4 regions of the Pseudomonas sp. FG47 genome follow, and region 4 is predicted to be linked to each of the others. Evidence: predicted binding sites of a transcription regulator. Region 4 holds the regulator's gene; each other region holds the start of a gene.
What was found. The regulator FliA, encoded in region 4, starts transcription of late flagellar genes. The targets are predictions, from matches to a motif close to CTAAAGTTTNNNNNNNNNNNGCCGNTAA.
Positions count from the first base shown of each region.

Region 1: the regulator FliA is predicted to act here: its motif matches at 4,309-4,336, upstream of motA (flagellar motor stator protein MotA).
Region 2: the regulator FliA is predicted to act here: its motif matches at 5,797-5,824, upstream of ACODS5_RS07860 (methyl-accepting chemotaxis protein).
Region 3: the regulator FliA is predicted to act here: its motif matches at 1,123-1,150, upstream of ACODS5_RS18715 (flagellin N-terminal helical domain-containing protein).

Region 1 is NZ_JBMDJI010000027.1:49,553-57,026, reverse strand. It holds gene orn (oligoribonuclease) at 1-476, opposite strand, end outside; gene rsgA (small ribosomal subunit biogenesis GTPase RsgA) at 585-1,616, shown strand; gene ACODS5_RS18570 (molecular chaperone Tir) at 1,748-2,227, shown strand; gene motB (flagellar motor protein MotB) at 2,373-3,389, opposite strand; gene motA (flagellar motor stator protein MotA) at 3,393-4,244, opposite strand; gene ACODS5_RS18555 (HDOD domain-containing protein) at 4,375-5,907, shown strand; gene rhdA (thiosulfate sulfurtransferase) at 5,954-6,763, shown strand; gene asd (archaetidylserine decarboxylase) at 6,773-7,474, shown strand, end outside.
Region 2 is NZ_JBMDJI010000006.1:121,777-129,250, reverse strand. It holds gene ACODS5_RS07880 (heavy metal sensor histidine kinase) at 1-629, opposite strand, end outside; gene ACODS5_RS07875 (heavy metal response regulator transcription factor) at 753-1,424, opposite strand; gene ACODS5_RS07870 (multidrug efflux RND transporter permease subunit) at 1,434-4,526, opposite strand; gene ACODS5_RS07865 (efflux RND transporter periplasmic adaptor subunit) at 4,523-5,686, opposite strand; gene ACODS5_RS07860 (methyl-accepting chemotaxis protein) at 5,910-7,474, shown strand, end outside.
Region 3 is NZ_JBMDJI010000028.1:18,122-25,595, reverse strand. It holds gene ACODS5_RS18720 (ketoacyl-ACP synthase III) at 59-988, shown strand; gene ACODS5_RS18715 (flagellin N-terminal helical domain-containing protein) at 1,231-2,679, shown strand; gene ACODS5_RS18710 (flagellar protein FlaG) at 2,755-3,105, shown strand; gene fliD (flagellar filament capping protein FliD) at 3,179-4,567, shown strand; gene fliS (flagellar export chaperone FliS) at 4,696-5,097, shown strand; gene fliT (flagellar protein FliT) at 5,108-5,404, shown strand; gene fleQ (transcriptional regulator FleQ) at 5,570-7,045, shown strand; gene ACODS5_RS18685 (sensor histidine kinase) at 7,317-7,474, shown strand, end outside.
Region 4 is NZ_JBMDJI010000049.1:2,420-9,893, reverse strand. It holds gene ACODS5_RS22790 (protein-glutamate methylesterase/protein-glutamine glutaminase) at 1-964, opposite strand, end outside; gene ACODS5_RS22785 (chemotaxis protein CheA) at 1,010-3,244, opposite strand; gene ACODS5_RS22780 (protein phosphatase CheZ) at 3,257-4,045, opposite strand; gene ACODS5_RS22775 (chemotaxis response regulator CheY) at 4,064-4,438, opposite strand; gene fliA (RNA polymerase sigma factor FliA) at 4,542-5,282, opposite strand; gene fleN (flagellar synthesis regulator FleN) at 5,279-6,112, opposite strand; gene flhF (flagellar biosynthesis GTPase FlhF) at 6,227-7,474, opposite strand, start outside.

The DNA of each region.
Region 1 (7,474 bases), on a different contig from region 4:
GCCAGGTGGGTACCACCCTTCTTGAAGCTGTCACGCACTTCCGGCGCCCAGCGCGCGGCCAGTTCCTTGAGCGTGGACACATCGAGGTTGCGATAGTGGAAGTAGTTTTCCAGCTCGCGCATGTGACGATAGAGGAAACGGCGGTCCTGGCAGATGCTGTTGCCACAGATCGGCGACTTGCCCTTCGGCACCCACTGCTCGAGGAAGGCAATGGTCTGCGCCTCGGCCTCGGCCATGCTTACCTTGCTCTCGCGCACGCGCTGGGTCAGGCCCGAGGCGCCGTGGGTGCGGGTATTCCACTCGTCCATGCGCGCCAGCACTTCGTCGCTGTGGTGGATGGCGATCACCGGGCCTTCGGCCAGGGTGTTCAACTCGCTGTCGGTGACGATGGTGGCCATCTCGATGATGACATCGTTGTCCGGATCCAGGCCGGTCATCTCCAGATCGATCCAGATCAGGTTCTGTGGGTTGTGCATGCAGGTGCTCCTCGAATAGCCCGTCATATTAGCCTAGCCAGGCGGCTCATGGGCGTAGCGTGCTAAACTGCCGCCGTTTTCTTTCTGCCCCGCCGACACGGAACCTTCATGGCCAAACGCCAGCTCAACCGCCGCCAGAACTGGCGCATCGAAAAGATCCAGGGTGAACGCGCCGCCCGCGCCGCCAAACGCGAGCAGCACGTGCTGCAAGAGCTGGAAGGCGGCGACCTGGGGCCAGAGCAACTGGGCCTGGTGATTGCCCACTTCGGCGTGCAGGTCGAGGTCGAGGCCCAGGACGGCGAAGCCGCCGGCCAGGTTTTCCGCTGCCACCTGCGGGCCAACCTGCCGGCGCTGGTGACCGGTGACCGCGTGGTCTGGCGCGCCGGCAACCAGGGCATCGGCGTGATCGTCGCGCAGATGCCGCGCAGCACCGAGCTGTGCCGGCCGAACAACCATGGCCAGCTCAAGCCGGTGGCAGCCAACGTCGACCTGATCGTCATCGTCTTCGCCCCGGCCCCCGAACCGCACCCCAACCTGATCGACCGTTACCTGGTCGCAGCCGAGCATGCCGGCATCCGCCCGTTGCTGCTGCTGAACAAGGCCGACCTGATCAACGACGAGAACGCCCCGACCCTCAATGCCATGCTCGAGGTCTATCGTGGCCTGGGCTACCCGCTGCTGGAGGTTTCGGCGCACCAGGGCGATGGCATGCAGCGCTTGCAGCAGACGCTCGATGGCCATATCAGCGTGTTCGTCGGCCAGTCGGGCGTGGGCAAGTCCTCGCTGGTCAACAGCCTGCTGCCAGATGCAGGCACCCGTGTCGGCGACCTGTCGGAATGGTCCGGCCAGGGCACCCACACCACCACCACCGCACGCCTCTACCATTTCCCCAATGGCGGTGACCTGATCGACTCGCCGGGCATCCGCGAATTCGGCCTGGGCCATGTCAGCCGCGATGATGTCGAGGATGGCTTCATCGAGTTCCGCGAACTGATCGGCAACTGCCGCTTCCGCGACTGCAAGCACGACCGCGAGCCAGGCTGCGCGCTGCTCAAGGCGCTCGAGGACGGCAGCGTCACGCAACAGCGCATGAACAGCTACCGCTCGATCATCGCCAGCCTGCCGGAAGACAGCTACTAATCCACTCGGATGTAGGGCGCATTACCGAGCGGCGTAGGACCGCTCCGGTTTTGCGGTCGCCTATTGTCCCGCTCCAGGCTTTCCCCGATGTTCATGGCTTCATGTTGGCCTGGATCAGGGAGGGCATGCCAATGCCGGTATTTATCAGCTATCGCCACGCTGGACGACTCGACGCCTTCATTCTCAACGAGCGCCTGCTGCTCGAAGGCATTACCACACAACTAGTGATGGTCGATAGCCTGGGGCAAACCTTCGACGACCTGCATGGCGGTTTTTGCCAACAACTGGCCGATGCCACGCACTGGGTCGGCGTGCTGACCGCCGGCGACGAGGGAGACTGGTGGACCGCCTGGCTACTCGGCGCAGCCGCAATGACGGGCCGGCGCGTGAGTTTCTATCTGGGCTGCACAGCTGAAGCGCCTTCACGCCTGGGCAAGTGGCCGGTCATGCGCGAGCGCGAGCACATCGACTTGTTCGTGTGGGCCTACCACGACGAGCGGACGTTCGGCCGAGGGATCCACCCCTCGATGCCACGAGGGGGCGCGGCAGATCGGGACAATGCGGACTTCTTCCATGCCGACCTCAAGGCCAAGATCAGGCGCGGCTTCTAAGCGCCAGGCAAGCAGGCTTTAGCAGGGAACGACCGCGTGGCAGCGGGCTGGTCCTGCGATGGCGTCAAACCAGGCCACCGCTATCGCGGGGCAAGCCCGCTCCCACAAAGCTCAACCGCAGCACGCTGGCGCATGCAGCGTTTCTTTATTGATCCTTGGCCTCATCCATCTTCAACACGCCATCCTCGAAGATGTTCAGCTTCTGGCGCAGCTCGCGCGGCTGCATCGGCGTATCGCCCGGTGTCGCGGCCGCACCTGATTCAGCGCCCGCGGGCGGTGCTTCAGCGGCAGGCGGCGCAGCGTCCGGCTTGCCCTGCTCACCCTCGATATCGCGCTGGGCCTTCTTGGTCAGGACGATGATATCGATGCGCCGGTTGACTGGGTTGAACGGGTTGGCCCGGTCGAACAGCGACGACGACGCATAACCGACCACCCGCGCCACCTGCTCATCCGGATAGCCACCAGCGACCAACGCACGACGCGCCGCGTTGGCGCGGTTGGCCGACAGCTCCCAGTTGCCGAAGTCGCCGGTACCGGAGTACGGCTTGGCATCGGTATGGCCACTGATGCTGATCTTATTCGGCACCGCCTTGATGGTGTCGGCCATCGCCAGCAGGATGTCCTCGAAGTACGGCTGCAAGCGCGCGCTGCCCAGGTCGAACATCGGCCGGTTCTCGGCGTCCATGATCTGGATGCGCAGGCCGTCCTGGGTGATCTCGAACAGGATCTGGTCCTTGAACTTCTGCAGCTGCGGATTTTCCTCGACCTTGTTCTGCAGCTCTTGCAGCAACAGCTCAAGGCGTTCGCGCTCAACCTGCTCGGCCATGGTCTCGACCTTGTCCTTGTCCAGCTGCAGGCTGGTATCAGGCGTCGGCTCGGACTTCTCTTCCGGGTTGATGGTCCTTTCCGGCGCCAACTGCGGCGTGCCGCCCAGGTCGATGATGTACGGGGTGCCGCTCTCGGAGAAACCGATCGGGTCCTTGAAGTAACCGGCGATGGCGATCTTCTGCTCGGGCGTGGCGGTGGACAGCAGCCACAGCACGAGGAAGAACGCCATCATCGCCGTGGCGAAGTCGGCGAAGGCGATCTTCCAGGCCCCGCCGTGGTGGCCGTCGCCAAAGCGCTTGACGCGCTTGACGATGATGGGCTGATTGTTCTCCATGGCTTAGCGACCGCGTACTGCTTGTTCCAGCTCGGCGAAGCTCGGACGGTGCGCCGGGAACAGCACCTTGCGCCCGAATTCCACGGCCAGCGACGGCGGCATGCCGGAGGCCGAGGCCACCAGCGAGGCCTTGATCGCCTCATAGACGTTCAGCTCTTCCTTGGCGTCGTGGCGCAGGGAGTTGGCCAGCGGGCCGAAGAAGCCGTAGGCGGCAAGAATACCGAAGAAAGTACCGACCAGCGCCGCACCCACGTGCAGGCCGATGGACTTCTGGTCGCCGTCCCCCAGCGAGGCCATGGTCACCACGATGCCCAGTACCGCCGCGACGATACCGAAGCCGGGCATGCCGTCGGCGATGCCGGTGACCGCATGCGACGGGTGCTCGAGCTCTTCCTTCATGCTCAGCAGTTCCATGTCGAACAGGCCTTCGAGCTCATGGGGCGCCATGTTGCCGGTGGACATGATGCGCAGGTAGTCGCAGATGAACGCGGTCATGCGCTCATCGCCGAGTACCGCGGGATATTTGGCGAAGATCGGGCTGGCCGCCGCGTCCTCGATGTCGCCCTCGATGGCCATCATGCCTTCACGACGGCTCTTGTTGAGGATCTCGTACACCAAGCCCAGCACTTCCAGGTAGAAGGTGTGGGTGAAACGGGTGCCGAACATCTTCAGCGACTTCTTGATCACATGCATGGTCATGTAACCAGGGTTGGCCTGGAGGAACGCACCAAAGGCCGCACCGCCGATGATCAGCACCTCGAACGGTTGGATCAGGGCCGCGATCTTGCCGTGGGAAAGCACGTAGCCGCCGAGCACGCTCGCGAATACGACGATGATGCCGATAATTTTAGCCATAAGTTGGAAGCACTTGCTGTCGTGGTCAGGATGGGGGACGGAAGCTTGAAAACTCTTCTTCTACTTATCGGCAGAACTGCGCCAGACTATAGCCACTCATTGCGAAAAGCCAGTTCGGACTGATGTCAATATGCCAATTGAAACCAAGGTGCCAAGTCAGCCGCCATCGAGTCTAGAGGCCTGGGTAAAGCTGCTCGACGGGATTCGAGTACCCGTGCCCAAAGACAGCCACGACCGCGTTCTACAGGCCATCAACGACAGCCGTCGATCCCTGCGCGACATTGCCGAACTGATGCAGGATAGCCCCGCGCTGGTGCTGTGCGTGATGCGCGAGGCCAACCATTCGGCCAATGCCAGCCAGGCCGAGCCCGCCGAAAGCCTGGAAATCGCCCTCAACCGCCTCGGTCTTGCACGCACCAGCCAGCTGCTGGCGCGCCTGCCAGCGCTGCCGGCCGACGAGATCCCGCCGGTGCTGCGCCAGTTCCTGCTGATCAGCCAGCACGCCACGCAACAGGCCAACGGCCTGTTCGCCAGCCGCCTGGCGCGCCTGTGGCAAGAAATCCACTGGGGCAGCCTGCTGTTCCTCTCGCCAATGTGGCCGCTGGCCCTGGCCTACCCCAAGCTGCTCGACACCTGGGAACTGCGGGTTATCCACAAAGGCGAGGACGCCGCCGCAGTCGAGCAGGAGCTGTTCGGAGTGCGCCTGATGCAGCTGTGCCGCAGCCTGGCCGAACACTGGCGCCTGCCCGAGTGGGTCATCCAGGGCTATCGCCTGCTGCTCGAAGAGCGCGAGCAACTGGCCCAGGTGCTGGCCATCGCCCGCGAACAGGACCCACTGGCGCAGCAGCAACGCCTGGATGAACAGCCGGCCCTGCGTCGCTGGTTCAACCAGCCGCCGAACACCGTGTTGCTGGCCAACGGCCTGGCCCTGGCCGCCCAGGTCGGCTGGGACAACCCGCACCTGCTGCGCTGGCAGCTGCTCACCGCGCTATACCTGCAAACCAGCCTGGACGACGTCCAGCAGCAGGTTCACCAGCAGGCCGCGGCCAGTGCCCGCCATCACGCCCGGCATGCCCTGTTCCATCCGGCCGAGGCACTGATCTGGCCGTGGCACCAGCGCCGCCCGCACCCGGACATGCTCACGCCACCGCCGCCCAGCACCGAGGACCTCGGCCGCTGGCGCGCGCTGTGCCAGACCTTGCTGGCCCAGCCCAGCCCATTCAGCAACGGCGTGCACCTGGCCAGTCAGGCCCGCGATGCCTTGCTGGCCTGCGGCATGCAACGGGTGATGCTGTTGAGCCTGGACAAGGCCAGCGACTACCTGCGCGTGCAGCAAACGGCCGGCCTGCCGAAAGAGGCCGCGGCCATGGCGCTGTCGCTGCCACAGCACAAGCTGCTGCAAAAACTGATGAGCAAGGCCGGCCAACTGCGCCTGACGCCAGACAACCACGCCCAGTTCAGCGCCTTGCTGCCGGCGCCGCTGCGCGCCTTCTTCCGTGGCGAACACTTGCTGCTGCGCTCGCTGGCGGTCGGCGACCAGGTGCTGATGCTGGCGGTGGCCGACCAGGCCGGCAAGCCCCTGGCCGATGTCAGCGTGCAGGCCTTCGGTAAAACCGCGCAATGCATCGAGCGCGCCCTGGCCACCTTCGGCAACCGCAATTGATGAGCCTTGCGCTACAATCGCCCCCTTTGCACCCTGGAGACCGTGGATGACTGACTTTTCCGGCTTGCCCCTGGTGATCGAACCCGGGGACCTGCTGCCGCGTCTGGATTCGCCGCAGTTGATCCTGGTCGATCTGACCAGCGTCAACCGCTACGGCAGCGGCCACATCCCCGGGGCCCGTTTCGTCGATCCCAAGCGCACCCAACTGGGCCAGCCACCGGCACCGGGCCTGCTGCCGGCCCGCGCCGACCTGGAAAAACTGTTCGGTGAGCTCGGCCACCGCGACGACGCGGTATACGTGGTGTACGACGACGAAGGCGGCGGCTGGGCCGGGCGCTTCATCTGGCTGCTCGACGTGATCGGCCACAAGGCCTACCACTACCTCAACGGCGGTATCCAGGCCTGGCCGGCGGACACACTGTCCACCGAGGTGCCTGAAAACGCCGACGGCACGGTAAGCCTACGACTGCATGACGAACCCACTGCCACCCGTGAATACCTGCAGAGCCGCCTGGGCGCCACCGATCTGGCTATCTGGGATGCTCGTGCACCTGGAGAGTACCGTGGCGAGAAAGTCCTGGCGGCCAAGGGTGGGCATATTCCCGGCGCGATCAACTTCGAGTGGACCGCCGGCATGGACCTCAACGACCACCTGCGCATCCGCAAGGACATCGCCGAAGTCCTGCAAAACCTGGGCATCACTCCCGACAAGGAAGTGATCACCCATTGCCAGACCCACCACCGCTCCGGTTTCACCTACCTCGTGGCCAAAGCCCTCGGCTATCCACGGGTGAAGGGCTATGCCGGTTCCTGGGGCGAATGGGGCAACCACCCCGACACGCCCGTCGAAGTTTAAGGACGCTCAATGAAATCCCGCTTGTTCATCATCAGCCAGTACCTGCTGCCGCACCACCTGCTGTCGCGGCTGGCCGGCTGCGTCGCCGAGTGCCGCGCGCGCTGGTTCAAGAACGCCTTCACCGCCTGGTTCGCCAAGCGCTACCAGGTGAACATGTCCGAGGCACTGGTCGAAGACCTCAGCGCCTACGAGCACTTCAACGCCTTCTTCACCCGTGCCCTCAAGCCCGGCGCCCGTCCGCTGGACGAGACCCCCGGCGCGATCCTCTGCCCGGCCGACGGCGCGGTCAGCCAGCTCGGCCCGATCGAGCACGGCCGCATCTTCCAGGCCAAGGGCCACGGTTACAGCGCCCTGGAGTTGCTGGGCGGCGACCCGGCCCTGGCCGCGCCGTTCATGGGCGGCGAATTCGCCACCATCTACCTGTCGCCCAAGGACTACCACCGCGTGCACATGCCGCTGGCCGGCACCCTGCGCGAAATGGTCTACGTGCCGGGCCGGCTGTTCTCGGTCAACCAGACCACCGCAGAGAACGTACCGGAGCTGTTCGCCCGCAACGAGCGCGTGGTGTGCCTGTTCGACACCGAGCGCGGGCCAATGGCCGTGGTGCTGGTTGGCGCGATGATCGTCGCCTCGATCGAGACTGTCTGGGCCGGCCTGGTCACGCCGCCGAAGCGCGAGCTGAAGACTTTCCGCTATGACGACGCCAGCCGT
Region 2 (7,474 bases), on a different contig from region 4:
TCCAGGCGTGGCGGCGCCAGGGTCTGGGCTTCGTCCGAGAGGGCTTGCAAGGGTTTGAGGCCGATGCGCGCGACCCAGTAGCTGAGCAGCGAGGCCAGCAACACGCCCAGCGCGGCCAGGCCGACGATGGCCACCAGCAGGCTGTGCTGGGCCTGCCAGAAGGTCTCGGTGTCGATGCCGATCAGAAAGCGCAGCGGCGGGCGTCCGCCCAGGGCCGGCAGCTCGCTGACCAACACCTTGTAGGGGTAGGGGCTGTCGGCCAGGCGCAGGTCGCGCATGCCTGGCGCGCCTTTGGCGAAGGCGCGCAGCTGTTGGCTGGGATGGCCGTACTCGAAGGCCGGGTCGCTGCTCACCACCCAGAAGCGGATGCGCCGGTCTTCTTCGCTGAGCAGGTTGAGCTTGTTGTTGATCTTGGCCCAGTGTTCGGCGGTGCCGTAGCGGTTGAGGGTGGACTCGAGCACGCTGAAGCGCGCGTCCAGTTCGGCTTCGGGCAGCAGGTCGAGGCTGCGGTCGACCTGGCGGTACAAGGCACTGCCGATCAATACGAACACGGCCAGTGCCACCAGGGTGAACAGCGCCGAGAGGCGCAGGGCGACGGGGGTGCCGGGTCGGCTCCGGAAAAGGTTCATGGGCAAATACCCCAGGGGGCTGCTTTGCAGCCCTTTCGCGGCACAAGGCCGCTCCTACAGGGGGACGCGATCTGCTGTAGGAGCGGCCTTGTGCCGCGAAAGGGGCGCGCAGCGCCCCCCGGGCTACCCACGGTTTTCCAGGACATAGCCCATGCCTCGGATGGTATGCAGCAGCTTGTTGTCGAACGGCCCGTCGAGCTTGGCGCGCAGGCGCTTGATCGCCACCTCGACGACATTGGCGTCGCTGTCGAAATTGATGTCCCAGACCAGCTCGGCGATGGCGGTCTTGGACAGGATCTCGCCCTGGCGCCGGGCCAGCACGCTGAGCAGCGAGAACTCCTTGGCGGTCAGGTCCAGGCGCTGGCCGGCCCGGCTGGCCTTGCGCGCCATCAGGTCGATCCACAGGTCCGCCACCTGGATCTGCAGCGGTTCATGAATGGCGCTGCGCCGGGTCAGGGCCTGCAACCGGGCCACCAGTTCGAGGAACGAGAACGGTTTGCCCAGGTAGTCGTCGGCGCCTTCGCGCAGGCCGTGGATGCGGTCCTCGACCCGCTCGCGGGCGGTGAGCATGATCACCGGCGTCTGCTTGCGCGCCCGCAGTGCGCGCAGCACGCCGTAGCCATCCAGGCCGGGGAGCATCACGTCGAGCACGATCACCGCGTAGTCGCCTTCGAGCGCCAGGTGCAGGCCGTCGATGCCGTCGCGCGCCAGGTCGACGGTAAAGCCCTGTTCACTGAGGCCACGATGCAGGTAGTCGGCGGTTTTTTCTTCGTCTTCGATGATCAGCACACGCATGGTCTTGTCTCAACTGGCGGTCGGCGCGGGGGCGACGGTGGCCTGGCGGCGGTGGAACAGACGCTCCAGGGCCAAGTATATGACCGGGGTGGTGAACAGCGTCAGGGCCTGGCTCACCAGCAGGCCGCCAACCACGGCGATGCCCAGTGGCTGACGCAGTTCGGCGCCGGCGCCGAAGCCGAACATCAGCGGCAGCGCGCCGAGCAATGCGGCCAGGGTGGTCATGATGATCGGGCGGAAGCGCACCAGGCACGCCTGGTGGATCGCCTGCTCGGGCGTCATGCCGTGGTTGCGCTGGGCTTCGAGGGCGAAGTCGATGAGCAGGATGCCGTTCTTCTTGACGATGCCGATCAGCAGCACCACGCCGATCAGGCCCATGATGGTGAAGTCCTGGCCCATGGCCCAAAGCAGGATCAGCGCGCCCAGGCCCGCCGAGGGCAGGGTGGAGATGATGGTCAGCGGGTGCACGAAGCTCTCGTAGAGCACGCCGAGGATGATGTACACCGCCACCAGCGCGGCGAGGATCAGGTAGGGCTGGCTCGACAGCGAGCTCTGGAACGCCTGGGCGGCGCCCTGGAAGTTGCCGGCGATGGAGTCGGGCATGCCCAGTTCGCGCTGGGTGCGTTCGAGGATCTGCACCGCATCGCCCAGGGCCACGCCGGGGGCCAGGTTGAACGACAGGTTGGCCGCCGGGAACAGGCCGTCGTGGCTGATCGACAGCGGCCCGGTGCTGGGCGGCGCGACATGGGCCAGGGCCGACAGCGGCACCATCTCGCCGGACAGCGGCGAGCGCAGGTAGAAGTAGTTGAGGCTCTCGGCCTTGCCGCGCTGGCGGGCGTCCAGCTCGAGGATCACCTTGTACTGGTTGGTCTCGGTCTGGAACTCGCTGATCTGCCGCTGGCCGAAGGCATCGTACAGCGCCTGGTCGACGTCGGTGGTGGTCAGGCCGAAGCGCGCCGCGGCCTGGCGGTCGATGTCGATGCGGGTGACGCTGGCGCCCAGTTGCAGGTCGTTGGACAGGTCGCGGAACGCCGGATTCTCGCGCAGGCGTTCGGTCAGGCGCTGGGTCCACAGGTTCAGCGCAACGCCGTCGTTGCTCTTGAGCACGTACTGGTACTGGGTGCGCGACGGCCCGGAACTGAGGTTGATGTCTTGCCCTGCGCGCAGGTACAGGACGATGCCGGGAACCTGCGCCAGTTTCGCGCGCATGCGGTCGATCCATGCGCTGGCCGACACGTCGCGCTCGCCACGGGGCTTGAGGGAGATCCAGAAGCGCCCGTTGGCGATGGTCTGGTTGCTGCCGGTGACACCGACCGAATGGGAGAAGGCGCGCACCGCCGGGTCGGCTTCGATGATCCTGGCCAGGGCCTTGTGCTTCTCGATCATCGCGGGGTAGGACACATCGGCCGCCGCCTCGCTGGTGCCGAGGATGAAACCGGTGTCCTGCAGCGGGAAGAAGCCCTTGGGGATGGCCACGTAGCCGACCACCGCCAGGGCCAGGGTCAGGCCGAACACGCCGAGGGTGACACGCTGGTGCGCCAGGGCCCGGTCCAGGCCCTTCTCGTACCAGCGCACCAGGCGCTGGCCGAAACCGTCATGCTGCGTCTCGGGCGGGCGGCGCATGCACAGCGCGGCGAGGGTCGGCGCCAGGGTCAGCGAGACCACCACCGAAATCAGGATGGTCGCGGTGGCGGTCAGGGCGAATTCCTTGAACAGCCGGCCGACCACACCGCCCATGAACAGCAGCGGAATGAACGCGGCGATCAGCGAGAAGCTGATCGACACCACGGTGAAGCCGATCTCGCCGGCACCCTTGAGCGCGGCGGTACGGCTGTCGTCGCCGGCCTCCAGGTGGCGGTGGATGTTCTCCACCACGACGATGGCATCGTCCACCACGAAGCCCACGGCGATGACGATGGCCACCAGGGTGAGGTTGTTCAGGCTGAAGCCGAACACGTACATCAATGCGCAAGTGGCGATCAGCGACACGCCGAGCACGCTGGAAACGATGAAGGTCGCCGACCACTGGCGCAGGAACAGCGCCATCACCCCGATCACCAGGGCCACGGCGATCAGCAGGGTCAGCTCGACCTCGTGCAGCGAGGCGCGGATGGTCTGCGTGCGGTCCTGCAGCACCGATACCTCGACCGCCGCCGGCAGCATTTCCTGCAGGCGGGGCAGGGCGGCCATCACCCGGTCCACGGTGTCGACGATGTTCGCCCCGGGCTGGCGGAAGATCACCAGGTTCAACCCCGGCTGTTCGCCGGACCAGGCCCTGACGTAGGCGTTCTCGGCGCCGTCGATCACCTTGGCGACGTCGGCCAGGTGCACCGGGGCGCCATTGCGGTAGCTGACGATCAGCTTCGCGTAGTCCTCGGGGTGGAACAGCTGGTCGTTGGCGGCCAGGGTCGACACGCTGTGCTCGCCGTACAGCGCGCCCTTGGCCAGGTTGAGGCTGGTCTGCTGGATGGCCTGGCGGATGTCGGCCAGGGTCAGGCCGATGGCGGCGAGCTTTTCGGGCTGGGCCTGCACGCGGATGGCCGGGCGCAGTTGCCCGGTGATGTTGATCAGGCCGACGCCGTCGATCTGGCTGAGCTGGCGGGCCAGCAAGGTCTCGGCGTAGTCGCTCAGCTGGTTGCCGGGCATCTGCGCCGAGCTGACGGTGAGGATCAGCACCGGGCTGTCGGCCGGGTTGACCTTGCGCCAGGTGGGCGGGCTGGGCAGGTCCTGGGGCAGCCGCGCGGTGGCGGTGTTGATCGCCGCCTGGACCTCCTGGGCGGCGGTGTCGATGTTCTTGTCGAGGGTGAACTGCAGAATCAGGTTGGTCGAGCCCAGGGCGCTGCTGCTGGTCATCTGGGTCATGCCGGGGATGGCGCTGAACTGCACTTCCAAGGGCGTGGCGACCGACGATGCCATGGTTTCCGGGCTGGCACCGGGCAACTGGGCGGTAACCTGGATGGTCGGGAAGTCGGCCTCGGGCAGCGGCGCCACCGGCAGGCGCGGGAAGGCGATGGCACCGAGCAGCACCAGGGCGAAGGTCAGCAGCAGGGTGGCGATGGGGTGGTCGATGCACCAGGCCGAGACGCCGTTGCGGGTGTTCATGGCTGGCTCCTGCTTTCGGCCATTTGCGCCGGGGCAGGGGTGTCGGGGGTGACTTCCACGGTGCTGCCGGGCTTGAGCCGCGACTGGCCGTCCAGCACCAGGCGATCGCCGGCCTTGACCCCGGCAATGACGTTCAGCGTGCTGTCCTGGTACACCACCTTGACCGGTACGGCGCTGACCTTGTCGCCGTCCAGGCGGTAGACGAAGTGGCCGTCGATGCTGCGCTGCACCACCGGTGGCGGCACCACCAGGGCGTCCTCGTCCACCGCCGTGCGCAGGCGCACGGTAACCAGCTGGCCCGGCCACAGGCGTGCGTCTCGGTTGTCGAACTCGGCCTTGACCCGCACCGTGCCGGTGGTGGCCGAGACCTGGTTGTCGATCAGCATCAAGTGCCCCTTGGCGAGCAGGCTGCGTTCGCCGTCGGCGTCCAGGTAGGTCTCCACTTCGGCGGGCGTGGCCGCGTTGAGCAGGCCCTGCAGGACTGGCAGCTGCTGTTGGGGCAGGGCGAACTCGACGGCGATCGGGTCGATCTGGGTGACGCTGAACAGGCTCTGGGTGTCGCTGGTGCGTACCAGGTTGCCAGGGTCGACGTTGCGAATGCCGACGCGGCCGCTCACCGGCGAGCGGATCTGCGTGTAGCTGAGCTGCACCGCGGCATTGTCGATGGCCGCCTGGTTGCCCTTGATCGTCGCCTGCAACTGGTTCACCAGCGCCTGCTGCTGGTCGAGGGTCTGCTTGGACACGCCGTCGTCGCTGCTGAGCAACTGGTAGCGCTTGAGGTTGACGTTGCCCACCTGCAACTGCGCCTGGGTCTGGCCGAGCTGGGCGCGGGCCTGGTCGAGGTTGGCGCGGATCGCCCGGTCATCGAGGGTGGCCAGCAGGTCGCCCTGCTTGACCCACTGGCCTTCCTTGACCAGCACCTGGGTCAGCACGCCCTCGACCTGCGGGCGCACCTCGACGCTGTGCAGCGACAGCACCGAGCCGATGGCGTTCAGGTAGCGCGGCACGTCCTGCTGGGCCACGGCGACCACGCGCACCGGTATCGCGCTGGCGGCGCGGTTGACCGGGGCTTCGCGGCGCAATCCCTGCCAGGCGCCGATGGTGATCAGCAGGACAAGGGCCAGGGCGGCGAGTACGAGGGAGCGGGACGGACGTCGCATCGGGGCGGGCACCTTGGCCAAAGGGCTGGGAAATGGATTGGGCTATTGCAGGGTTATAGCGCGCCTACCGGGTCGCCAGCGTGACGCCAGGCTGTCACGGCTGTCAGTTTCGATCGTTTGATGGCCAAGTGCCAATACCCTGCCGTGGATCAATATTGCCCCCGCGTTTGACCCTAGAGTCGTACGCCCTGCCGATTTTCCCGTACAACAACGAGAGCCTCCGATGAAGTGCAATATGCCTGTTACCGGTCGCGAAGTGGATTACCCCGGCGACGCCAACATCCTGTCCACCACCGACCTGGACAGCCGCATCACCTATGCCAACGACGATTTCCTGCGGGTCAGCGGGTTCCCGCGCGAGGAGTTGCTGGGCAATCCCCACCACATCGTCCGTCATCCCGACATGCCACCCCAGGCCTTCGCCCAGATGTGGCAGGCGCTCAAGGCTGGGCGCTCGTGGATGGGGCTGGTGAAGAACCGTTGCAAGAACGGCGACCACTACTGGGTGAGCGCGTTCGTTTCGCCGATCAGCAGCGGCGGGCAGGTGCTGGAGTACCAGTCGGTGCGGACCAAGCCTGGGATCGAGCAGGTCGCGGCGGCCGAGCGGTGCTATGCAAGGTTGCGCGAAGGCCGGCGTGGCTGGCGCGAGCGCTTGCCGGTGCTGCAGTTGGGCACGCGCTTGTCGCTGGCGGTCGGTGTGGTGCTGGCGCTGGTGATCGGCGCGGGTCAATGGTGGCTGGGGGCACCGCTGCTGGAATCGCTGGTGGAGATGGTGGCGGCGGCGGGCTTGAGCAGCCTGGCGATCCTTGGGCTGCTGCGCCCTTACGAGCGGCTGCGGCGGCAGGCCCAGGCGATCGCCGACAACCCGCTCAGCCAGCACCTGTACACCGGCCGGCGTGACGGCCTGGGGCAGATCGAGTTCGCCATGCGCATGCTCAAGGCGCAGCTGGGGGCGGTGGTCGGGCGCATCGGCGACACCTCCTCGCGCCTGGCCGGGCACTCCGGCTCGCTGGTCGAGGCCTTGCACAGCAGCCACGCCAACAGCCTCGAGCAGCAGAGCGAAGCCGACCAGGTGGCCACGGCGATCCACCAGATGAGCGCCAGTGTCGCCCAGGTGGCCAGCAGCGCGCAGATGGCGGCGATGGCGGCTGACCAGGCCGAGGACGAGACCCAGTCAGGCCACCAGCTGGTCGATCGCAACCGCTGCGCGATCCAGGACCTGGCCGGCTCGCTGGTGGAAGCCAGCGAGGTGATCCAGCAGTTGGAGAACCACAGCAGCGAGATTTCCGGGGTGCTCGACGTGATCCGTGGCATCGCCGAGCAGACCAACCTGCTGGCGCTCAACGCCGCCATCGAGGCGGCGCGTGCGGGCGATCAGGGGCGGGGGTTCGCGGTGGTCGCCGACGAGGTGCGTGGCCTGGCCCAGCGCACCGCGCAGTCGACCCACGATATCCAGCGCATGATCGGCGCCCTGCAGGACGGCGCCCGCGCGGCGGTGCAGGTGATGCAGCAGAGCAGTGCCCATGCCGGGCACAGCGTCGAGCAGGCGCAACTGGCCAGCGATGCGCTGGACAGCATCAGCGTGCGGGTCAACCAGATCAACGAGATGAGCCTGCAGATCGCCGCGGCGGTGGAGCAGCAGAGCCAGGTCAGCGAGAACATCAACCGCAACATCACCAGCATTCGCCAGGCCAGCGAGGCGACGGTCAGCGTCGGGCAGCGCAGCCACAGCAGCGCCAGTGACGTGGCCGACCTGGCCAAGGACCTGCGGCGGTTGGCCGATGAGTT
Region 3 (7,474 bases), on a different contig from region 4:
ATTGGCGCCCTCAATTCATCGAGTGGTGGTCTTTGGCTGTTTTCATTGGGAAGCCAGAATGATTGGCATCAAAAGCATTGCGAGTTACGTGCCTACCGCTGGCCTGGACAACTACGTCCAGGGTGCGAAGTTCGGCAAGGACGAAGCGTTCATGTTCGGCAAGATCGGTGCCTCGTTCCTGCCGCGCAAGGCCGATGAGCAGGAAACCTCCGACCTCTGCGTCGAGGCCGCCCGCGCGTTGTTCGCCAACAACCTGGAGCTGGATCCGCAGGCGATCGATGTGCTGATCGTGGTCACCCAGAACGGTGACGAAGAAGGGCTGCCGCACACGGCGGCGATCGTGCAGAACAAATTGGGCCTGTCGACCCGCGTGGCGGCCTTTGACGTGTCGCTGGGCTGCTCCGGCTATGTCTACGGCCTGTATGCCATCAAGGGCTTCATGCAGGCGGCGGGGCTGAAGAACGGCCTGTTGATCACCGCCGATCCCTATTCGAAGATCGTCGATCCGGAAGATCGCAACACCACCATGCTGTTCGGCGATGCCGCCACCGCCACCTGGATGGGCGAAGATGCCGTGTGGCAGTTGGGCGAGGCGCGTTTCGGCACCGACGGCTCGGGTGCCGAGCATTTGAAGGTCAGCGATGGCACCTTCTTCATGAATGGCCGCCAGGTGTTCAACTTCGCCCTGGTCAAGGTGCCGGCGCACCTGCATGAGCTGCTCGAGGCCAGTGGCCTGCAGTCGGCGGATATCGACGCGTTCTGCATTCACCAGGGCAGTGCGGCCATCGTCGATGCCGTGGCGCGCCGCTTTGAAGAGCAGCACCCGGAGAAGTTCGTCAAGGATATGCTCGAGACCGGCAATACCGTGTCCTCCAGCGTGCCGTTGCTGTTGCAGAAGCACATGCTCGACAGTACCTGGAAGCGCGTGGCCATCAGTGGCTTCGGTGTCGGTCTGTCGTGGGGTTCGGCGATCCTTTACCGGGGCTGAATCAGCGCTTGCACGAAGCAGCGCCTGGCGTATCCCGCCAGGCGCTTTTTTTGCCCGTTGATCGTCTATCGGTACCTTAACCCCCTGATTTTGTAGGGGTGGCGGGGTGATGGCATTTTTTTTTTGAAAATGCCCTCAAGCAACCCCCGCAAACGACGATAACCATTACGAAGGTTCTCTAGGCCATACCCGGCGGATGCCAGGGCCGGAAGCCGCAGTACCCATCCAACGAGGATTTCGTCATGGCTTTAACTGTAAACACCAACATTGCCTCGGTTACTACTCAGGTTAACCTGAACAAGGCCAGCACCGCCCAGACCACTTCGATGCAGCGCCTGTCTTCCGGCCTGCGCATCAACAGCGCCAAAGACGACGCTGCCGGCCTGCAGATCGCCAACCGCCTGACCAGCCAGATCAACGGCCTGGGCCAAGCAGTCAAGAACGCCAACGACGGTATCTCGATCGCCCAGACCGCCGAAGGCGCGATGCAGGCTTCGACCGACATCCTGCAAAAAATGCGTACCCTGGCTCTGTCCTCGGCCACTGGCTCCCTGAGCCCCGACGACCGTAAGTCGAACAACGACGAATACCAGGCTCTGACCGCCGAGCTGAACCGTATTTCCGCTACCACCACCTTCGGTGGCCAGAAGCTGCTGGACGGTTCCTACGGCACCAAGGCCATCCAGGTCGGCGCCAACGCCAACGAAACCATCAACCTGACTCTGGAAAACGTTGCTGCCAGCAACATCGGTTCCCAGCAGATCAAGAGCGTTGCTATCACCCCTAACGACACTGGCGTCAAGGCTGGCACCATCACCGTTACCGGTAACGGCCAGACCAAAGACGTAGCCGTCGCTGCTGGTGATTCGGCCAAGAAAATCGCTGCCAACATGAACGGCGCAATCGGTGGCCTGACCGCTACCGCCAGCACCGAAGTCAAGCTGGAAGTGGACGCCACCGCCATCGCTGGTGCTGCCACCAAGTCGGCTAACTTCACCCTGGACGTCGGTGGCCAGTCGGTCAAGATCGTTGGCGCAACCGATACTGCCGGTCTGGCTGACCAGCTGAAGTCCAACGCCGCCAAGCTGGGTATCAGCGTCAACTACGACGAGTCGAACGGCGCCCTGTCGATCAAGTCCGATACCGGTGAGAACATCAAGTTCAGCGCCAGCGATGCCGGTGCTCAGGCTGGTATCAAGGTCAATACTCGTGATGGCGCAGGTGCCTACGCTGCTGCTGGTACCGCTCTGGCTGCCACCGACATCATCGCCACTGGCGCTGTGTCGCTGGACTCCGCCAAGGGCTACGCTCTGAACGGTGCTGGTGTTGACAGTCTGTTTGCTGCTGCTGGTACCACTGCGGCCACTTCGTCTAAAACCACCATCTCCAACACCGACGTCACCGACGCTACCAAGGCCCAAAACGCCCTGGCCGTTATCGACAAGGCCATTGGTTCGATTGACAGCGTCCGTTCGGGCCTGGGTGCTACCCAGAACCGTCTGGCCACCACTGTCGACAACCTGCAGAACATCCAGAAGAACTCCACCGCTGCCCGCTCCACCGTGCAGGACGTGGACTTCGCTTCGGAAACTGCAGAGCTGACCAAGCAGCAGACCCTGCAGCAGGCTTCGACTGCGATCCTGTCGCAGGCTAACCAGCTGCCTTCCTCGGTCCTGAAACTGCTTCAGTAATTCAGGCGTCTGAGTAAGAGGTGGAAGGGCGCGTTTACGTGCCCTTTCGCCTTTTTGACATGAGGAGTTCGAAACATGGACATGAGTGTCAAGCTCAACCAGGTGTATCCTTCGCTGCAGCCCCAGGCGGTGACCGCTGTCAAGGAGCCACTGGCGCCTGTCAAGGTGCAGGAGGCGGCGGCCGCGGACGACAAGCCGCATACCCGCGAGGATCTGGAAAAGGCGGTTGGCGAAATTCGTGATTTCGTCCAGTCGAGCCAGCGCAAGCTGGATTTTTCCATCGATGATTCCACCGGCCGGGTCGTGGTCAAGGTGATCGCCACCGAATCGGGTGACGTGATCCGCCAACTTCCGTCGGAAACCGCGCTGAAGCTGGCGCAAAGCCTCAGTGAAGCCAGTAGCCTGCTGTTCGACGGGCTGGCATGATTTTTGTTGCTGCCGATCTTTCTAGGGATTTTTCCGCCAAGGATCCGGCAGCCACCGTACAAGGAGAGCAATGATGGCAGGTTCAACAATCAGCGGTATCGGTTCGGGCATCGATACCCAGGCGATTGTGAAGTCCCTGGTGGACGCGCAAAAGGCGCCGAAGCAGGCACAGATCAATACCCAGACACTGAAGGCAACCACCACATTGTCCTCGATCGGCAAGATCCAGGCGGCCCTGGATGCCTTCCGTGGCGCGTTGACCAGCATGACCAACGACAACAGCTTCGGCGGTTTGGCATTGAAGTCTTCGGATGAGAAGGTTGCCACCATTACCGCTGGCGCGGGCGCGGCCAATGGCTCGTTCAGTCTGCAAGTGGAAAAATTGGCGTCTGCATCCAAGGTGTCCACCAAGGTTTACTCCAATGGCGCGAACAGCGTGGTCAACCCCGGGACCACCGCCACCAAGCTGACGATCACCCAGAATGGCAAGGATCACGACGTCAGCATCCCGCCGGGCGCCACGTTGCAACAGGTGCGCGAGGCGATCAATAGTCAGTTCGGGACCGCCGGTCTGAGTGCCAACGTGTTGACCGATGCCTCGGGTTCGCGCCTGGTGATCACCTCCAACAAGATGGGCGTTGGCTCCGATATCACCCTGTCGGGCAATTCCGGTCTTGATACTGGCTACACCGTTGTGGATAAGCCTGAGAACGCCAAGTACACGCTTGATGGCATTGCCATGGAGTCCAAGACCAACGATATCAGTGACGCGGTGAGCGGTCTGAATATCAAGCTGGTGGGTGTCTCTCCCAAGGAAAAGGAAGGCGAAGCCTTGGTCAAGACCACGCTGTCGTTGACCACCAGCACCACTGCGCTGAAGTCGGGCCTGAAGGGCTTTATTGACAGCTATAACGCACTGATGAAAGTGGTCAATGCCGAAACCCGGGTGACCAAGAACGCCGATGGTACCATGACGCCGGCGGCGCTTACCGGGGATGCCTCCATGCGTGCCTTGGTATCGTCGATCCGTGAAGAGATGAACGCGCTGTCCGGCAACGGCACGATGAAGTCGCTGGCCGCGTTTGGCGTCACCTCGTCACAGGATGGTGGGTTACTGAGCCTGGACGACAAGAAGTGGGACAAGGCCGCGGCCACCAATGCCGCTGACCTGACCAGTATCTTCAATGGCAAGGACGGCATGCTCGCTCGCCTGCAGAAGGTCACCGAACCTTATGCCAAGGCCAGCACCGGTACCCTCGCTGAGCGTTCCAAAACGCTGTCTGAAAGCCTGACCAAGCTCAAGACCGAGCAGGACACCCTCGATACACGCATGGAAGCCCTGCGGGTCAGCTTGCAGGATAAGTACAACCACATGGATACCCTGGTCTCGCAGCTGCGTCAGCAGCAGCAGAACGTGCTGGGGACGCTCAACGCGTTGAACAACGCCAAGAACGATAAATAATCCGTGAACGTCGGCTGAAGTCCGGGCATGATGCCCGGCTTCAGCTCAGCGGTCGGTAAAGTTTTTCTTCGCCGGCCCGATACAAAGACTATCGAACCAGTCGTTTTTGCCCGTCACGAGGTCGCAAGATGAATCCCATGAGAGCCCTTCGTCAGTACCAGAAGGTCAATTCCCATGCCCAGATTTCCGAAGCCACGCCCCATCGCCTGGTGCAGATGCTGATGGAGGGTGGGCTCGATCGCATGGCCCAGGCCAAAGGTGCGCTGGCCCGTGGCGACATCGCCGAAAAAGGCCTGATGCTGGGCAAGGCGATCGATATCATCATTGGCCTGAGCGACGGTCTCGATGCGCAGAAGAGCGCGGACCCTGCCTATATCGAGCAGTTGTCGAGCCTGTACGCCTACATGACCAACCGCCTGATGCAGGCTAACATCGACAACGACCCGGCGATCATCGACGAGGTCGCGCAACTGCTGATCACCGTCAAGAGCGGTTGGGATGCCATTGCCGATGCACAGCCGGCCGGCTGAGGAGTCAACCATGAGCAGCGCGCTGCAACGTTTCGAAGAAACCCAGGACGCCTTGCGCGATGCCCTGGCTGCCCGTGACTGGGAGGCCATTCGCACGCTCGACGAGAGTTGCCGCACCTGCATCGACGACATGCTCAGTGCGCCAAGCCTCGACGAAGCGCTGGTCAAGGAGCGTCTGGAGGGGCTGCTGGAGGTCTACCGCGACCTGCTCGATGCCACCATCGGCGAGCGCCAGGCAATCGCCGATGAGATGACCCAGATCAAGCAAGCAAAGAATGCTTCGAAGGTTTACCATTTATTCAGTTAAGATGCACCGAACTGAGTAAGATGCGCCATAAATTTGACTGTTACGGTCTTTTTGACTTTACTAGTGGCTGTTTTCGAAATTCAGACGTCCGAACACTGACCATTCAGTCGGAATGATGTCGTGCACGCCTTCGGGCGCCGATATGACTAGGGAAGTTGCTATTGCATGTGGCGTGAAACCAAGATTCTCCTGATCGATGACGACAGCGAACGCCGCCGCGATCTGGCGGTGGTCCTGAATTTTCTCGGCGAAGAAAACCTTTCTTGCTCCAGCCAGGACTGGCAGCAGGTGGTCGAAGGTTTGTCTTCCAGCCGTGAAGTGCTGTGTGTCCTGATCGGGACCGTAAATGCGCCAGCCAGTGTGCTGGGGCTCCTTAAGACAGTGGCTGGCTGGGATGAGTTCCTTCCGGTGCTGCTTTTGGGTGAAATTTCTTCCGCGGAGTTCCCCGAGGACCTGCGCCGTCGTGTGCTCTCCAACCTGGAGATGCCGCCCAGCTACAGCCAGTTGCTCGATTCGCTGCACCGTGCCCAGGTCTATCGCGAGATGTACGACCAGGCCCGCGAGCGCGGTCGTCAGCGCGAGCCGAATCTGTTCCGCAGCCTGGTGGGCACCAGCCGTGCCATCCAGCACGTGCGGCAGATGATGCAGCAGGTGGCCGACACCGACGCCAGCGTGTTGATCCTCGGTGAGTCCGGCACTGGCAAGGAGGTGGTAGCGCGCAACCTGCACTACCACTCCAAGCGTCGCGAGGCGCCGTTCGTGCCGGTCAATTGCGGGGCGATCCCGGCGGAACTGCTCGAGAGCGAGCTGTTCGGTCACGAGAAGGGCGCCTTCACCGGGGCGATCACCAGCCGTGCCGGACGCTTCGAGTTGGCCAACGGCGGCACCCTGTTCCTCGACGAGATCGGCGACATGCCGTTGCCGATGCAGGTCAAGCTGCTGCGGGTGTTGCAGGAGCGTACTTTCGAGCGCGTGGGCAGCAACAAGACCCAGAGCATCGACGTGCGCATCATCGCCGCGACCCACAAGAACCTCGAGAGCATGATCGAGGACGGTACCTTCCGCGAAGACTTGTATTACCGGTTGAACGTATTCCCCATCGAGATGGCGCCGTTGCGTGAGCGGGTGGAAGACATCCCCCTGCTGATGAACGAGCTGATCTCGCGCATGGAGCACGAGAAGCGCGGTTCGATTCGCTTCAACTCTGCCTCGATCATGTCGCTGTGCCGTCACGGTTGGCCGGGCAATGTGCGCGAGCTGGCCAACCTGGTGGAGCGCATGGCGATCATGCATCCGTACGGGGTGATTGGCGTGGCGGAACTGCCGAAGAAGTTCCGCTATGTGGATGACGAGGACGAGCAGTTGGTCGACAGCCTGCGTTCCGATCTCGAGGAGCGCGTGGCGATCAATGGCCACGCGCCGAACTTCGCCAACCATGCCATGCTGCCGCCCGAAGGGTTGGACCTCAAGGACTACCTTGGCAGCCTGGAGCAGGGGCTGATCCAGCAGGCGCTGGACGATGCCAACGGCATCGTCGCCCGTGCCGCCGAGCGTCTGCGCATTCGCCGCACCACGCTGGTGGAGAAGATGCGCAAGTACGGCATGAGCCGCCAAGGCGGCGAGGAACAGGCCGACGAGTGATGGGCTGCCGGCTGGGCAGGTTTGCGCGTACCTTGTAGGAGCGGCCTTGTGTCGCGAAAGGGGCGCGCAGCGGCCCTGGCGGCATCGGCTCAGCGCTGTAATTAGGGGCCGCTCACACAGAAATCAGGTCGGGTCAGGCTTATGGCCAGCCCCTTGAGCCTGATCAACAACCCGCCCGCCAACCTTCCTTTATCCCCATCTCCGGCACGGCTATTGCTACACCGCAGGTAACATACCGTTTTTATGACGGTCAGCCATGCGAGAGAGCACGATGCCCCAGGCCGCCCACCGTTCCCCAGCCCCCGATCCGCGCGGGCACACCCCGCTCGAACAGGAAAGCCGGCAGGGCCTTGAACAGGCATTCGCCCTGTTCGACCAGGTTTCCAGCCAGCTGAGTCAGTCCTACAACCTGCTCGAGGCCCGGGTCAG
Region 4 (7,474 bases):
GGCGCGCGCCTTCGCGACCGTCGGCGCCCATGCCGGTGAGTACCACCGAGAGCACCTTGTCGCCATAGGACTTGGCCGCCGAACCGAAGGTGATGTCGACGCAAGGCTTGTAGTTCAGGCGCTCATCGCCCGGCAGGATCTTCACCGTGCCGCGGCCGTCGACCATCATCTGCTTGCCGCCAGGGGCGAGCAGAGCCAGGCCTGGGCGTAGCACGTCACCGTCCTCGGCTTCCTTGACGCTGATCTTGCACAGCTTGTCGAGGCGCTCGGCAAAAGCCTTGGTGAAAGCCGCCGGCATGTGCTGGATCAGCACGATCGGCGCCGGGAAACTGGCCGGCAGTTGCGTGAGCACGCGCTGCAGGGCCACCGGGCCACCGGTGGAGGTACCGATGGCCACCAGCTTGTAAGGCTTGCGCTTGGGCGCCGGCGAGTGCGCGGCAGCCGGTGCCGTGGCTCGGGCCGGGGCGGTACGCGCCGGGGCGCTGCTGGCCAAACTGCTGGTCGGGGCATGGCTGCTGGCCGGGGCTGGCGCGGCGGCCGGGGCGGCATAGGCGCTGAAACGACGGTTGCTGCGCGAGATGGTATGGACCTTTTCGCACAGCATCTGCTTGACCTTCTCGGGGTTGCGCGAGATGTCCTCGAAGTTCTTCGGCAGGTAGTCGACCGCACCGGCGTCCAGCGCATCGAGGGTAACCCGGGCGCCTTCATGGGTGAGCGAGGAGAACATCAGCACCGGTGTCGGGCAGCGCTGCATGATGTGCCGCACCGCGGTGATGCCGTCCATCATGGGCATTTCGTAGTCCATGGTGATGACATCAGGCTTGAGCGCCTGCGCCTGGTCGATCGCTTCCTTGCCGTTGGTCGCGGTGCCCACGACCTGGATCGTCGGGTCCGCCGAGAGAATTTCCGAGACACGGCGGCGGAAGAAACCAGAATCATCCACCACCAGGACCTTGACTGCCATAAACACTCCATTAGGCGGCGCACCCGCCAGGGCGCGCCGCCGAAATCAAATACGCCGGGCGGCGTAACGCTTGAGCATGCTCGGTACGTCGAGGATCAGCGCAATGCGCCCGTCACCGGTGATGGTGGCGCCGGACATGCCCGGGGTCCCCTGCAGCATCTTGCCCAGCGGCTTGATCACCACCTCTTCCTGGCCAACCAGCTGGTCGACCACGAAGCCAATGCGCTGGGTACCGACCGACAGGATCACCACATGGCCTTCGTGCTGTTCCTCGTGCTCGTGGTCCTGGACCAGCCAGCGCTTGAGGTAGAACAGCGGCAGCGCCTTGTCGCGCACGATCACCACTTCCTGGCCATCGACCACGTTGGTGCGCGACAGGTCGAGGTGGAAGATCTCGTTGACGTTGACCAGCGGGAAGGCGAACGCCTGGTTGGCCAGCATCACCATCAACGTCGGCATGATCGCCAGGGTCAGCGGCACCTTGATGACGATCTTCGAGCCCTGGCCCTTGGCCGAGAAGATGTTGATCGAGCCGTTGAGCTGGGAAATCTTGGTCTTCACCACGTCCATGCCGACGCCACGACCGGACACATCGGAGATCTCGGTCTTGGTCGAGAAGCCCGGGGCGAAGATCAGGTTGTAGCAGTCCGACTCGCTCAGGCGATCGGCCGCGTCCTTGTCCATCAGGCCCTTTTCCACGGCCTTGGCCCGCAGCACGCTGGGGTCCATGCCCTTGCCGTCGTCGGAGATCGACAGCAGGATGTGGTCGCCCTCCTGCTCGGCGGACAGCACCACGCGGCCGGTGCGTGCCTTGCCGGAGGCCTCGCGCTCATCGGGCATCTCGACCCCATGGTCGACGGCGTTGCGCACCAAGTGCACCAACGGGTCGGCCAGGGCCTCGACCAGGTTCTTGTCGAGGTCGGTCTCTTCACCGACCAGCTCCAGGTTGATCTCTTTCTTCAACTGGCGGGCCAGGTCGCGGACCAGTCGCGGGAAGCGGCCGAAGACTTTCTTGATCGGCTGCATGCGAGTCTTCATGACCGCGGTCTGCAGATCGGCGGTGACCACGTCGAGGTTGGACACGGCCTTGGACATGGCCTCGTCGCCGCTGTTCAGGCCCAGGCGCACCAGGCGGTTACGCACCAGCACCAGTTCGCCGACCATGTTCATGATTTCGTCCAGGCGCGCGGTGTCGACGCGCACGGTGGTTTCCGCTTCGCTGGCGCCGTGCTTTTCGGCGGCAGCGGCTGGCGCACGGGCTGGCGCGGCAGGTTTGCCAGCCGGTGCTGCAGCGGCGGCAGGCGCTGGCGCTGGCTTGGCGACCGGCTTGACCTCGGCCTTGGGCGCCGCCGGCGCGGCAGCCACGGCAGCGGCGGGTGCCTCGGCAGCGACGGCATCGCCGGAGAACTTGCCCTTGCCGTGCAACTGGTCCAGCAGCGCTTCGAATTCGTGTTCGCTGATATTTTCGTCGCCCGCGGCAACCGGCGCGGCGCTGTCCGCCGCCGGGGCCGCCGCCACGGCAGTCGGCAGGGCGTCGACAGCAAAGGTGCCCTTGCCGTGCAACTGGTCGAGCAACGATTCGAACTCATCGTCGGTGATTTCGTCGCTGGTCGGCGCCGCGGCCGTAGGCTCGCTGACGGCTGCTTCAGCCGAGAACTGGCCCTTGCCATGCAACTGGTCGAGCAGCGACTCGAACTCGGCGTCGGTGATTTCGTCACCCTGGCCAGTGACCTGCTCGCCTTGCATCTGCTCGTGAACGGCTGCTTCGGCCTTGACCGCATCCAGCGAATCGAGCAGTTGCTCGAACTCGGTGTCGGTGATGTCGGGCTCGGTGGCCGCTACCTCGGCGACCGGCTCGGCCTCGACCACTGGGGCCGGCGCTTCGGCGCCACCCGGCTCGGCCAAGCGCGACAGCGCCGCCAGCAGCTCCGGGGTGGCCGGGGTCACTTCGCTGCGCTCGCGCACCTGGCCGAACATGCTGTTGACCGTGTCGAGTGCCTCGAGCACCACGTCCATCAGCTCGGCGTCGACCCGACGCTCACCTTTGCGCAGGATGTCGAACACGTTCTCGGCGATATGGCAGCACTCCACCAGCTCGTTGAGCTGGAGGAAGCCGGCGCCCCCTTTTACAGTGTGGAAACCGCGGAAAATCGCATTGAGCAGGTCCGCGTCATCGGGCCGGCTTTCCAGCTCGACCAGTTGCTCGGACAGTTGCTCGAGGATTTCGCCGGCTTCTACCAGGAAATCCTGGAGGATTTCTTCATCGGCGCCGAAGCTCATTAAACGTGCTCCTTAAAAACCCAGGCTGGACAGCAGATCATCGACATCGTCCTGACCGGACACGACGTCTTCACGCTTATCGGCATGAATCTGCGGACCTTCACCCCGAGTCGGATGTTTTTCTTGATCTTTTTCAGCACGCAGCTGCTGGTGGTCATGTTCGATGCCGGCAAAGCGGTCGACCTGACTGGCCATCAGCACGAGCTTGAGCAGATTGCTTTCTACTTCGGTGACCAGCGCGGTCACCCGCTTGATCACCTGGCCGGTCAGGTCCTGATAGTCCTGAGCCAGCAGAATGTCGTTGAGGTGGCCCGAGACCTTGCGGTTGCCTTCGGCACTGTGCGTCAGGAAACTGTCGACGCGCTTGACCAGCTCGCGGAATTCCGGCGCCGCCACTTCGCGGCGCATGAAGCGCTGCCAGTCGGCGGACAGGTCCTGGGCCTGGCTTGCCAGTGCATTGAGCACCGGGGTGCTCTCCTCCACCAGGTCCATGGTGCGGTTGGCGGCACCTTCGGTGAGACGCACCACGTAGGAGAGGCGCTCGGTGGCATCGGTGATCTGCGAGACTTCCTCGGCCTGCGGCATCGCCGGGTCGATCTGGAAGCTGACGATCGCGCTGTGCAGCTCGCGAGTGAGCTTGCCCACTTCCTGGTACAGACCGCGGTCGCGGGTCTGGTTCAGTTGGTGGATCAGTTGCACGGCCTCGCCGAACCGGCCGCGCTCAAGGCTCTCGACCAGCTCCTGGGCATGCTTCTTCAGGGTTGATTCGAACTCACCCAGCGAGTTGTTGATTGACTCCATGGCGCCCCCTGACGTGACTCAGCCGTTGACGCGTTCGAAGATCTTCTCGATCTTTTCTTTGAGCACCTGGGCGGTGAAAGGCTTGACCACATAGCCATTGACGCCGGCCTGGGCCGCCTCGATGATCTGGTCGCGCTTGGCCTCGGCAGTCACCATCAGCACGGGCATGCCCTTGAGACGATCGTGGGCACGCACCTTGCGCAGCAGGTCGATACCGGACATGCCAGGCATGTTCCAGTCGGTCACCAGGAAGTCGTAATGCCCGGCTTCGAGCATCGGCAGTGCCGTGGTGCCGTCGTCGGCCTCTTCGGTATTGGTGAAGCCCAGATCACGCAACAGGTTCTTGATGATCCGCCGCATCGTCGAAAAATCGTCAACGATGAGGATTTTCATGTCTTTGTTCAATTAGACCTCCAAGCAGTCTTAAACGCGCTCGGCGCCGAGCGCGCAGTCAATCAATTCGGCACCACAAAATACGACTGCATCAAACCTTGGCTCAACGCGCCCGCCATTCACCCAGACGGCTGCGCAGACGTGCCGCGCATTGGCTGTGCAACTGGCTGACACGCGACTCGCTGACCCCCAGCACCTCACCGATTTCCTTGAGGTTCAGTTCTTCGTCGTAGTACAGCGCCAGGACCAGGCGCTCGCGCTCCGGCAGGTTGGCGATGGCATCGGCCAGGGCGGCCTGGAAGCGCTCGTCCTCCAGGTCCCGCGATGGCTCCAGCTGGCCGCTGGCTCCGTCCTCATGCAGCCCTTCGTGTTCGCCGTCCTGTAGCAGGTCGTCGAAACTGAACAGGCGGCTGCCCAAGGTGTCGTTCAGAATCCCGTAGTAATCATCGAGACTCAATTGGAGTTCGGCAGCAACCTCGTGATCTTTAGCGTCGCGACCGGTCTTTGCTTCAACACAGCGAATCGCATCGCTGACCATGCGCGTGTTGCGGTGCACCGAACGCGGCGCCCAATCGCCCTTGCGCACCTCGTCGAGCATGGCGCCACGGATACGAATACCGGCGTAGGTCTCGAAACTGGCACCCTTGCTGGCGTCGTACTTGTTGGCCACTTCCAGCAGGCCGATCATGCCAGCCTGGATCAGGTCCTCGACCTGGACATTGGCCGGCAGCCGCGCCAGCAGGTGGTAGGCGATGCGCTTGACCAGCGGCGCGTAGCGTTCAACCAGCTCGTACTGGGCGTCCTTCGCCGCCTTGCTGTACATCTTGAAACCGCTCGCGTTCATAGCACGGGCCCTGCGCTGGTGGGTTGCACCAGGCGCTCGACGAAGAACTCCAGGTGGCCCCGCGGGTTGGCAGGCAGCGGCCAGCTGTCGACCTTCTGCGCAATGGCCTTGAAGGCCAGCGCGCACTTGGACCGAGGGAAGGCCTCATAGACTGCTCGCTGCTTCTGCACCGCCTTGCGCACGCATTCGTCGTAAGGCACGGCGCCGACGTATTGTAGGGCGACGTCGAGGAAGCGATCCGTGACCTTGGTCAACTTGGCGAAAAGGTTGCGGCCTTCCTGCGGGCTCTGGGCCATGTTGGCCAGCACGCGGAAGCGGTTCATGCCGTAATCGCGGTTGAGCAGCTTGATCAGGGCGTAGGCGTCGGTTATCGAGGTGGGTTCGTCGCACACCACCAGCAGCACTTCCTGGGCGGCGCGAACGAAGCTGACCACAGAGTCACCGATCCCTGCGGCGGTGTCGATCACCAGCACGTCGAGGTTGTCGCCGATCTCGCTGAAAGCCTGGATCAGCCCGGCATGCTGCGCCGGCGCCAGGTGCACCATGCTTTGCGTGCCGGAGGCCGCCGGCACGATGCGCACACCACCCGGCCCCTGCAACAGCACGTCGCGCAGCTCGCAGCGGCCCTCGATGACATCGGCAAGGGTGCGCTTGGGCGTGAGCCCCAGCAGCACGTCCACATTGGCCAGGCCCAGGTCGGCGTCCAGCAACATGACCCTACGGCCGAGCTCGGCCAGCGCTAGGGACAGGTTCACTGAAACGTTAGTCTTGCCGACGCCACCTTTGCCACCGGTCACGGCGATCACCTGTACGGGATGCATGCTACCCATGTCTGTTCTTTACCTTGTCTCGCTTGGACCCAGGCCACATGAGGGGCTGAACAGTCAAGGCCACGGTCCGGCCGGACAACCCCATGATGTAGGTACTTTGCACAGTATTCACCCTCAACCCGCGCGCTTGCCAGGGTTGTGGTACAGATCAGCGAACATGTCGGCCATGGCCTCGTCGCTGGGCTCGTCCTGCAGCTGCACGCTGACCGCGCGGCTCACCAACTGGTGCTTGCGCGGTAATTGCAGGTCGTCGGGAATGCGTGGGCCATCGGTCAGATAGGCCACCGGCAGTTCGTGACGAATGGCCAGGCTCAGCACTTCGCCGAGGCAGGCCGTTTCGTCCAGTTTGGTCAGGATGCACCCGGCCAGGCCGCAGCGCTTGTAGCTGTGGTAGGCGGCGGTGAGCACCTGTTTCTGGCTGGTGGTTGCCAGCACCAGGTAATTCTTGGCGGCGATACCGCGCCCGGCCAGGGTTTCCAGCTGCATGCGCAGGGCCGGGTCGCTGGCCTGCAGGCCGGCGGTGTCGATCAGCACCACGCGCTTGCGCAGCAATGGTTCCAGGGCCTGGGCCAACGACTCGCCCGGGTCGACGTAGGTGACCGGCACGTTGAGGATCCGCCCCAGGGTCTTGAGCTGTTCCTGGGCGCCGATGCGGAAGCTGTCCATGCTCACCAGCGCCAGGTTGTTCGCGCCGTACTTGAGCACATAGCGCGCGGCCAGCTTGGCCAGGGTGGTGGTCTTGCCCATGCCGGCCGGGCCGACCATGGCGATCACCCCGCCTTCTTCGATGGGTTCGATCTCGGGCACGTCGATCATCCGCGCCAGGTGCGCCAGGACCATGCGCCAGGCTTGGCGCGGTTCTTCGATTTCGGCGGTGAGCTCGAGCAGCTCGCGAGCCAGGCCACCAGACAGGCCCAGGCGCTGCAGGCGGCGCCAGAGATTGGCCTGCTGCGGCTTGCTGCCCTGCAGTTGGCTCCAGGCCAGCGAACCGAGCTGGACTTCGAGCAGCTCGCGCAGGCCATTGAGTTCGAAGCGCATGGCATCGAAAAGGCGTGGGTCGACCGCTGCGGCGGCCGGAGCGGCTACTGGCGCGGGCTCATCGACCTGCGGCTCGATCAGCGGCTCGGACGCGGTCAGCGACTGGCCGGCAAACAATTGGCGGTTACCGCCCTCGCCCGCCTCGCCACGGCCGCTCAGTTCGGCCTGAGCGGTAACGATGCGCGACTGGGTCTTGCGCAGCTCGTCCTCCAGCTCGACGTTGGGTACGCGCGGGGCCAGGGCGGACAGTTTGTAGTCCAGCGCAGCCGTCAGTTCGACACCGCCAGCGATGCGCCGGTTGCCGATGATGGCGGCGTCGGAGCC